3 linked regions of the Actinoplanes lobatus genome follow. The protein of the gene in region 2 interacts with the protein of the main gene of each other region in a pairwise test. Links are inferred from orthologs where the notes say so. Each region holds a gene or a part of one and is shown on either strand. Other genes may lie near its edges. The genes, in order: eno, rpe and BJ964_RS18425.

The links.
Region 1: the proteins of rpe (region 2) and eno interact in binary tests that used the Escherichia coli proteins (3 or more experiments, as listed by UniProt). The link is inferred for Actinoplanes lobatus from one-to-one orthologs.
Region 3: the proteins of rpe (region 2) and BJ964_RS18425 interact in binary tests that used the Escherichia coli proteins (3 or more experiments, as listed by UniProt). The link is inferred for Actinoplanes lobatus from one-to-one orthologs.

What each region holds. Positions count from the first base shown.
Region 1 is NZ_JACHNC010000001.1:3,022,264-3,025,313, forward strand. Bases 141-3,037 are described here. They hold eno (phosphopyruvate hydratase), read left to right. Parts: upstream 141-895; coding sequence 896-2,179; downstream 2,180-3,037. Other genes in these bases: BJ964_RS13995 (hypothetical protein), read right to left, coding at 141-722; BJ964_RS14005 (FtsB family cell division protein), read left to right, coding at 2,280-2,825; BJ964_RS14010 (DUF501 domain-containing protein), read left to right, coding at 2,836-3,037. Outside these bases: more of BJ964_RS13995, read right to left, coding at 36-140; more of BJ964_RS14010, read left to right, coding at 3,038-3,050. UniProt on the Escherichia coli protein: Catalyzes the reversible conversion of 2-phosphoglycerate (2-PG) into phosphoenolpyruvate (PEP). It is essential for the degradation of carbohydrates via glycolysis.
Region 2 is NZ_JACHNC010000001.1:106,946-109,953, reverse strand. Bases 119-2,973 are described here. They hold rpe (ribulose-phosphate 3-epimerase), read left to right. Parts: upstream 119-1,134; coding sequence 1,135-1,812; downstream 1,813-2,973. Other genes in these bases: BJ964_RS00445 (lysophospholipid acyltransferase family protein), read right to left, coding at 2,877-2,973; BJ964_RS00450 (GGDEF domain-containing response regulator), read left to right, coding at 1,868-2,872; BJ964_RS00460 (RsmB/NOP family class I SAM-dependent RNA methyltransferase), read left to right, coding at 119-1,025. In the rest of the region: more of BJ964_RS00460, read left to right, coding at 1-118; more of BJ964_RS00445, read right to left, coding at 2,974-3,008. UniProt on the Escherichia coli protein: Catalyzes the reversible epimerization of D-ribulose 5-phosphate to D-xylulose 5-phosphate.
Region 3 is NZ_JACHNC010000001.1:3,919,878-3,922,869, reverse strand. What follows is about bases 29-2,867. They hold BJ964_RS18425 (carbohydrate kinase family protein), read right to left. Parts: upstream 1,964-2,867; coding sequence 1,094-1,963; downstream 29-1,093. Other genes in these bases: BJ964_RS18420 (AMP-dependent synthetase/ligase), read left to right, coding at 2,126-2,867; BJ964_RS18430 (APC family permease), read left to right, coding at 29-1,125. Also shown: more of BJ964_RS18430, read left to right, coding at 1-28; more of BJ964_RS18420, read left to right, coding at 2,868-2,992. UniProt on the Escherichia coli protein: Catalyzes the ATP-dependent phosphorylation of fructoselysine to fructoselysine 6-phosphate. Functions in a fructoselysine degradation pathway that allows E.coli to grow on fructoselysine or psicoselysine.

The sequences.
Region 1 (3,050 bases), 2.9 Mb from region 2 along the record:
TTAAGAACCGGCATTTCCCGTCCGATATCCCGTAATCATCGGAGGTTGGCGGCCTCGGCCATCATCTCGGCCATCATCTCGTCCGCCATCGCCTCGGCGGCCGCGGCCTCGCGGCGGGCCATGGTCTGGAGCCGGAAGACGTACCGGCGAATGATCTTGGCCTGGTGCTCGTTCCGGTCGAAGATCGCCACCATCTCGACCATGACCGGACCGCGTACCGGGACCTGCTGCCGCAGCGAACTCACCCGCAGGGCGGTGGCCGGGAACTCGACCACCTCGCTGCCCAACTGCACGCGGAGCAGCATCTGGTCGCCCGGCCGCAGGTCGACGTCGCTGAAGTGGGCCCGCACCGACTGCTCGCTGATGTCGTGCACCCGGCCGGTGACCTGCGGTTTGTCGGCGCGTACCAGCAGGATGGCCTCGCCTCCGCCGCCGCGTACGTACAGCCGCTGCTGTTCGATCTCCGGTTCGCCGGGCAGGGTGACGTCGATCCGGTTCTCGTCGACCCTCACCACGGTCCCGTGCTGGGCGTACCGGCCACGGGAGCCCGCCGGCCAGCGGATGGTCACCGGGGAGCCGCTCGTCAGCGGGACGTCGGCGCGGGCGAGCGACAGGGTCACGGTGGCGTCGGTGACCCGGACCACACGGACCTGCGGGAGGGTGCGGCCCCCGAGGTCCATCTCGACGTGTGACCCGTCGGCGGGAAACAGGCTACTGGTCATAGTGCCCACCGATTCGGCAGGTCCGGCCCGGGTTTGAGGCATAACGGGCGACGAGTTGACCGGCCCCGCGAACAAGACATTGCTCGACTCGATACGCTCTCCGGTGTGGTCGGCCCGCAGGGTCGCGGACCGAAACTCTGTATTCGTACAAACGTTAGGGAGCGACACGACCAATGGCCACCATTGAAGCAATCGTCGCCCGCGAGATCCTCGATTCCCGGGGCAACCCCACCGTCGAGGTCGAGGTCGGCCTGGACGACGGCTCGGTCGGCCGCGCCGCGGTGCCGTCCGGTGCGTCCACCGGCGCCTTCGAGGCGCTCGAGCTGCGCGACGGTGACAAGGGCCGCTACCTCGGCAAGGGTGTCGAGAAGGCGGTCAACAACATCGAGGAGCAGATCGTCGAGGAGCTCGTCGGTTACGAGGCCTCCGACCAGCGCCTGATCGACCAGAAGATGATCGACATCGACGGCACGGACACCAAGTCCTCGCTCGGTGCCAACGCCATCCTCGGCGTCTCCCTCGCCGTGGCCAAGGCCGCCGCCGCCTCGGCCGAGCTGCCGCTGTTCCGCTACCTCGGTGGCCCGAACGCGTCACTGCTGCCGGTCCCGATGATGAACATCCTGAACGGTGGCTCGCACGCCGACTCCAACGTCGACGTGCAGGAGTTCATGATCGCGCCGATCGGCGCGCCGACCTTCCGCGAGGCCGTCCGCAGCGGCGCCGAGGTCTACCACGCCCTCAAGTCGGTGCTGAAGAAGAAGGGCCTCTCCACCGGCCTCGGCGACGAGGGCGGCTTCGCGCCGAACCTGTCGGCGAACGTCGCGGCCCTGGAGCTGATCGCCGAGGCCGTGCAGGCCGCCGGCTACACCCTGGGCAGCGACATCGTCCTGGCCATGGACGTCGCCGCCACCGAGTTCCACAAGAACGGCGCGTACGTCTTCGAGGGCACCCCGAAGTCGACCGACGAGATGATCGCGTACTACGCGAAGCTCGCCGCCGACTTCCCGATCGTCTCCATCGAGGACCCGCTGGACGAGGAGGACTGGGCCGGCTGGACCGCGCTCACCGCCGAGCTCGGCGACAAGATCCAGATCGTCGGCGACGACCTGTTCGTCACCAACCCGCAGCGCCTGGCCCGCGGCATCGCCGAGAACGCCGCCAACGCCCTGCTGGTCAAGGTGAACCAGATCGGCTCGCTCACCGAGACGCTGGACGCCGTGGAGCTGGCCCACCGGGCCGGCTTCAAGACGATGATGTCGCACCGGTCCGGCGAGACCGAGGACGTCACCATCGCCGACCTGGCCGTCGCGGTCGGCTCCGGCCAGATCAAGACCGGCGCCCCGGCCCGGTCCGACCGGGTCGCGAAGTACAACCAGCTCCTGCGCATCGAGGAGCAGCTGGAGAGCGCCGCCCGGTACGCCGGTGCGGGCGCGTTCCCGCGTTACCGCGTCGGCTGACCCTCCGGCGTCGGATCATCGGGTTTGTGGCACCCGCCTTCGGAGACATAGATTTCCGGGTGGGTGCCACGAACACGTGACGGTCAGCGGGGAGGGTGAGATGGCGGAACGCCGCACACCGAGCGGCCAGGGTCCGGCCCGGCGAGCCGGTGGCCGCCCCACCCCGCCCCGGACCAGGAACACCGGCCCGATCCGGGTGCCCGCCGCACGGCGTACCTCCTCGGGGTCCGGCGGCGCAGCCGCGAAGCGCACCGAGGCGCCACGCCCGCGCGCGCTGACCGGCCGGGCCACCGTCCTGATCGCGCTGGTCGTGGCGCTGGCGCTGGCCTACACGTACCCCGTCCGGGTGTATTTGAAGCAAGAGGCCGAGATCGCCGAGATGGAGCGGGCGCAGGCCGTGCAGCGCGCCGAGATCGCCGAGACGGCCAAGACCCTCGAGAAGTGGAACGACCCGGAGTACCTGCGGATCCAGGCCCGGGAGCGGATCTTCTACGTGCGCCCGGGTGAGACGCCCCTGCTCGTCGTCGACGACAAGGACCGCGCCGCCCGCACCGCCGCTGAGCAGACCCCGGCGGCCGCCCCCGACCGCTGGTACGACACGCTGTGGAGCAGTGTCCAAGCCGCCAACGCAGAGCCCCAGGACTGATTTCGGACTGATGGAAGAACCCACACCCGCCGACCTCGACATCGTGGCGGCCCAGCTAGGCCGTCGTCCCCGTGGCACACGGGCGGTCGCGCACCGTTGCCCGTGCGGCAACCCCGACGTGGTGGAGACCTCGCCGCGCCTCGATGACGGCACACCGTTCCCCACCCTCTTCTACCTGACCTGCCCGCACGCCACGGCCGCATGCAGCCGCCTGGAGTCGGCCGG
Region 2 (3,008 bases):
GCGCGAGCGGGTTCGCCAACGCGGTGATGCGCACGGTCACCGAGACCCCGTTGGAGGCCTGGCTGGAGCGGGTCGCCCCGGCGCACGCCGACGATCCGATCGGCAACCTGGCGGTCATCCACCACCACCCACAGTGGATCATCCGGTCGTTCGCCGAGGCGCTCGGCGGCGATCTGGAGGAGACCGCCCGGCTGCTCATCGAGGACAATCAGCCGGCGGCCGTGCACCTGTGTGCCCGTCCCGGGCGGGCCGACGCGGTGGACCTCGCCGACGAGGTGGGCGGGGTGCCGGGCGCCTTCTCGCCGTACGCCGTCTATCTGCACGGCGGCGCGCCGCGCGACCTGGCCGCGATCCGCGACGGTCGCGCCCACGTCCAGGACGAGGGTTCGCAGCTGGTGGCCGCCGCGTTGCTGGCCGCGCCGATCGAGGGCCAGGACACCCGCTGGCTCGACCTGTGTGCCGGGCCGGGCGGCAAGACCGGCCTGATCGGGGCGATCGCGGCGGGGCGGGGCGCCGAGGTGACCGCGGTCGAGGTGGCCGAGCACCGGGCCCGTCTGGTGGACATCGCCACCGAGGGTATGCCGGTGACGGTGCTGCCGATGGACGGCCGGTCCGTCGGCCGTGATCCGGATCTGCCGGAGGAGTCGTTCGACCGGGTGCTGGTGGACGCGCCGTGCACCGGGCTGGGCTCGTTGCGGCGGCGGCCGGAGTCGCGCTGGCGGCGTCAGCCGTCCGATCTGCCGGCGCTCACCCGGCTCCAGCGGGAGCTGCTGGTGGCGGCGCTGCGGGCGGTCCGCCCGGGCGGCGTGGTGGCGTATGTGACGTGCTCCCCGCACATGGTGGAGACCCAGGTGACGGTGAGCGAGGGGGCCCGGCGCAGCGGCGTCGAGGTCGACTTCGTGGATGCCCGTCCGCTGCTGCCGCCGGGCATGCCGGGGCTGGGCTCGGGCCCGACCGTGCAGCTGTGGCCGCACCGGCACGGGACGGACGCCATGTTCCTGGCGGTGCTCCGCCGGACCAGCTGACGCCCAGGTCCTGTCCCGCGGAGCACGCGGGACAGGACCTGGGCTGGGCCGGGCCGGTGATCGGCCCGGCCCGCACCCGGTGGCGGGCGCAGGTCATAGACTTCGTGCCGTGGAACGATCGCCCATCATCGCGCCGAGCATCCTCGCCTCCGACTTCTCCCGCCTCGGGCAGGAGGTGCACGCCATCGAGGGAGCGGCCGACTGGGTGCACGTGGATGTCATGGACAACCACTTCGTGCCGAACCTCACGATCGGCCTGCCGGTGGTGCAGAGCCTGCGTAAGGCGACGACCATCCCGTTCGACGTGCACCTGATGATCACCGACCCGCAGCGTTGGGCGCCGGGGTATGCGGAGGCGGGCGCCTACAACGTGACCTTCCACGCCGAGGCGTGCGACGACCCGGTGGCGCTGGCGAAGACACTGCGGGCGGCGGGCGCCAAGGCCGGGCTGGCCATCGACCGGGACACTCCGGTGGAGCCGTACCTGGAGTTGCTGCCGTACCTGGACACCATCCTGATCATGACGATCAAGGCGGGTTTCGGCGGTCAGGCGTTCATGCCGGAGATGCTGGACAAGGTTCGGGACGTGCGCCGCCGGGCCGAGGTCAACGACCTGGAGATCCGGATCGAGGTGGACGGCGGCATCGCGGCCGACACCATCGAGCAGGCCGCCGAGGCCGGCGCGGACGCCTTCGTGGCGGGCACCGCGGTCTACGGCGCCGCCGACCCGGCCGAGGCGATCCGGAAATTGCGCGGTCTGGCCGCGGGCCGGATGGGGCTGGCGTGATCGGCCCGTTGTGGCCAGAATCTAGCTTTACCTCCGGCACGGCAGGAAAGGTCTGATGAGCACGGCTGAGTCGCGACTCCCCGAGAGCCCCGACCCGGAACTCGACCCGGACGAGGGTCCTGACCTGATCCTGGTCGTCGACGACGACCAGGACATCGCCAGCTTCGTCGAGTTCAACCTCAAGGTGCACGGCTTCGAGGTGATCCGGGCCCGGGACGGGCAGGAGGCGCTCGAGCTGCTGGAGACGCACCGGCCGTCACTGGCCGTGGTGGACTGGATGATGCCGCGGATGGACGGCGTCGAGCTGATCCAGCAACTGCGCGCCGAGCCGCTCACCTCGGCCCTTCCGGTGATCATGCTGACCGCCAAGAGCATGACCGTGGACAAGGTCTTCGGGCTCACCACCGGCGCCGACGACTACCTGGTGAAGCCGTTCGACACGGCCGAGCTGCTCGCCCGGGTGACCACCACGCTGCGGCGCCACAAGGACGCCCGGGAGGTGTCGCCGCTGACCGGCCTGCCCGGCAACGCGCGGGTGCGCCGGGAGATCGGTGACCGGATGCGCAGCGGCGGCGACTACTCGGTCGGTTACATCGACGTCGACCGGTTCAAGAGCGTCAACGACGTGTACGGGTTCGACCGTGGCGACGAGTTCATCATCGCGCTGGCCCGCAGCCTGCAACGGGCCAGCGCGCAGACCGGCAAGCCGTCGATCTTCCTGGGCCACATCGGCGGTGACGACTTCGTCTTCATCTGCCATCCGGACCAGGTGCTGCCGCTCACCCAGCGGACGGTGACCGACTTCGAGGCCGCCGCCGACCGGCTGTACGAGCCGGAGGACGCCCGGCGCGGCTACATCGAGGTGCCCGACCGGCGAGGCAACAAGCAGAAGGCCGCGCTGGTCACGCTCTCCATCGGGGTGGCCCAGGCGACCAACGACGGGCGCCGGTTCGCCGATCCGCGGGTGGTGATCGGGGTCGCCTCGGAGATGAAGAAGGTGGCGAAGTCCCAGCCGGGGTCGTACGTGGCGATCGACCGCCGGCGCAGCGAGGCGGAGTGACGGGTCAGCGGGCGTAGGCGGGCACGTACTCCTGGCCGGTCAGCGCCTGGATGCGGCGGATCACCTCGTCGGTGTGGGCCCGGAAGTCGCGGGGTCCGGTGGCGTGCCCGGCCTCCGGCAGGGCGGGGCCGAACGT
Region 3 (2,992 bases), 3.8 Mb from region 2 along the record:
GCCCTGATCGTCCTGTCCGCGCCGCTGGCCTGGACCTTCGCCGCGCTCGGCGCCCGCTATCCGGACGGCGGCGGGGTGTCCACCTACGCGCAGATGGCGTTCGGCCCGCGGGTGGCGGCGGCGGTCGGCTGGTGCTTCTACTTCGCGGTCCCGCTGGGCGCGCCGGTCGCGGTCGGTTTCACCGGCGGGTACGTCGCCGACGTCCTCGGCGGTGGCCGGCTCACCGAACTGGCCACCTTCCTGGCGATCGTCGGTACGGCGTACACGATGAACTGGTTCGGCCTGCGCGTCTCCGGCCGGATCCAGCTGACCCTGTCGATCTCCCTGGCCACCCTGCTGGTGGTGACGGTGGTGGCCGCCCTGCCGCATGCCCGGATGGACAACCTGACCCCGTTCACCCCGCACGGCTGGACCGGGATCGGCGCCGCAGCGGCCCTGCTCGTCTGGGGTTTCGCCGGCTGGGAGGCGCTGTCCTCGCTCTCCGGGGAGTACCGGAACCCGCGCCGCGACGTCCCCCGGGCCACCCTGATCGCGGTCGCCGTGGTCGGTGTCCTCTACCTGGCCGTCGCCACGGTCAGTGTGCTGGCCCTGGGCCCGGCGCTGGCCGGCAGCCGGGCGCCGCTGGCCGACCTGCTCGCGATCGGCCTGGGCGGCCCGGTCCGGATCGTCACCGCGATCGTGGCGGTGGTGCTCACCCTCGGGGCGGTCAACGCGTACTTCGCCGGGGCGAGCCGTCTCGGCGCGGCGCTGGCGGCCGAGGGCGCCCTGCCGGCCCGGGTGTTCGGCACCCAGCGCCGGTCGCTGACCGTCATCCTGCTGGGCAGCATCGTGGCCGTCCTGCTGCCGCTCGATCTGCACACCGCCGCCCTGCTGGTGACCGGCTGCTTCACGCTGGTCTACGTGATCGGCACGGCGGCGGCGCTGCGCCTGCTGCCGGCCGCCGGGTCCCGGGTGGTGGCCGGGATCGCGTTCGTGGCGGTGGTGGGCCTGCTCTGGCTCAACGGGTGGCCGGCCCTGCTCAGCCTGGTGATCGCCGGCGGCGCGCTGCTCTATCAGGCGGTCAGCGGGCGCAGGAGGGCCAGGCCCTCCCCGATCAGCGAGTCGTCAGGGTCTCCCGGTCGATGAACGAGCCGGGGCCGACCGGGGCGGTGCACGCGTACGCCCCGGCGATGACCGCCCGGTCCATGCAGGCGTCGTCGCCGGCGCCGGACAGCCAGGCGGAGAGGAACGCCGCCGCGAACGCGTCACCGGCGCCGTTGGTGTCCACGATCGGCGCGCCCGGGTCGACCGCGTCCCGGTGCGTCACGCCGTCCCGGGTGTACAGGTCTGCGCCCTTGCCGCCGTTGGTGACCACGACCCTGGTGGCCACGCCCTCTTTCAGGATCCGCTCGGCGGCGCCGGAGGCGAGTTGCACCCCGCTCACGAAGACGATGTCGGCGCCGAGCGCGAACTCCAGGTGGTGCGGGTTCTCGCCGTCCCAGTCGTGCAGGTCGGTGGAGATCGACACACCGGCCGCACGCAGGTCGGGCAGCAGGTGCCGGGCATAGTCCATGATCGTCACGTGGACGTGCCGGACGTCCGCCGGCAGCGGCCGGTAGTACTCCACCGGCAGGCGGTATCCGGGAACGTCGCGCCCGTCGTAGAGCGACAGCCGCCGGCCGTCCGGGCTCATCAGGTTCACCGCCCGGCGGGTGCCGGCCGGGGCGGGCGCGGCACGCAGACCGATGCCCCATTCCGCGAAGGCAGCCCGGACCCGGCCGCCCGGCTCGTCGTCACCGACCGTGTCGATCACCGAGACCCGCTCACCGAGCGCGCGCAGCGCGAGCGCCACGCATGTCCCGGTGTGTGAGACGTGATCGAGGATGGGTCCCTGCGGCCGGGCCGAGTCCGCGCCGAGCACGGGCAGGTCCGCCACGGGCACCACGGTGTCGATGCCGGTGCCGCCGATCACCAGGAATGTCATGGCGGCAAACCTAATGCGAGATGTGCGGGTCTCTGGACCCGGCCCGTCCGCTGACTAGGATGGGGGCGATTGATACAGACTCTTCCCGTGATGCCGTGCGCCCATTACTGTGCGGTAACACTCACGTTACCTACCCCCCGTTCAGGTTGAAGGCGGCGCCCGATGGCTCTCGAGGTTCCCTACCGGTCGATCCCGGACATGCTCTTCCAGCGCGTGGCCAAGACCCCCGACGCGCAGGCCCTGGCCGGCCCGAACGCGACGGACACCGGCGCCGACTGGTTGACCTGGCGGCAGGTGGGCGAGCGGGTCAAGGCGATCGGCGCCGGCCTGCGTGAGCTCGGCGTCGGCCTGGAGGACCGGGTCGCGATCCTGTCCAACACCCGGCTCGAGTGGATCCTCGCCGACCTGGGCATCAACGTGGCCGGCGCGGCCGCCACCACGGTCTACCCGACCACCGAGCCGGAGGACACCGCGTTCATCGTCTCCGACTCGGGGTCGAAGGTCCTGATCGCGGAGAACGCGAAGCAGGCCCTGAAGATCTCCGGCACGGAGACCGCCATCACCAAGGTGGTGCTGATCGACGGCCCGGCCGACGCCGGCGCCACCCCGCCGCAGATCACCCTCGCCGACCTGGAGCAGCTCGGCGCCGAGGCGCTGACCCGCGAGCCCAGCCTCATCGACGACGTGGTCGCCCAGCTCGGCCCGGACACCCTGGCCACGCTGATCTACACCTCCGGCACCACCGGCCGCCCCAAGGGCGTCGAGCTGCTGCACCGCGGCTGGACGTGGGAGGGCGTCGCGCAGGAGAACCTCGGCCTGTTCGCCCCGACCGACCTGCACTACCTGTGGCTGCCGATGTCGCACGCGTTCGGCAAGACGCTGCTCTGCGGCATCCTGCACGTCGGCGTCCCGACCTACGTCGACGGCCGCGTGGACCGGCTGATCGACCTGCTCGCGGTGATCAAGCCGACCCTGATGTGCGCCCCGCCGCGCATCTACGAGAAGGTCTACAACAAGACCGTCACGAGC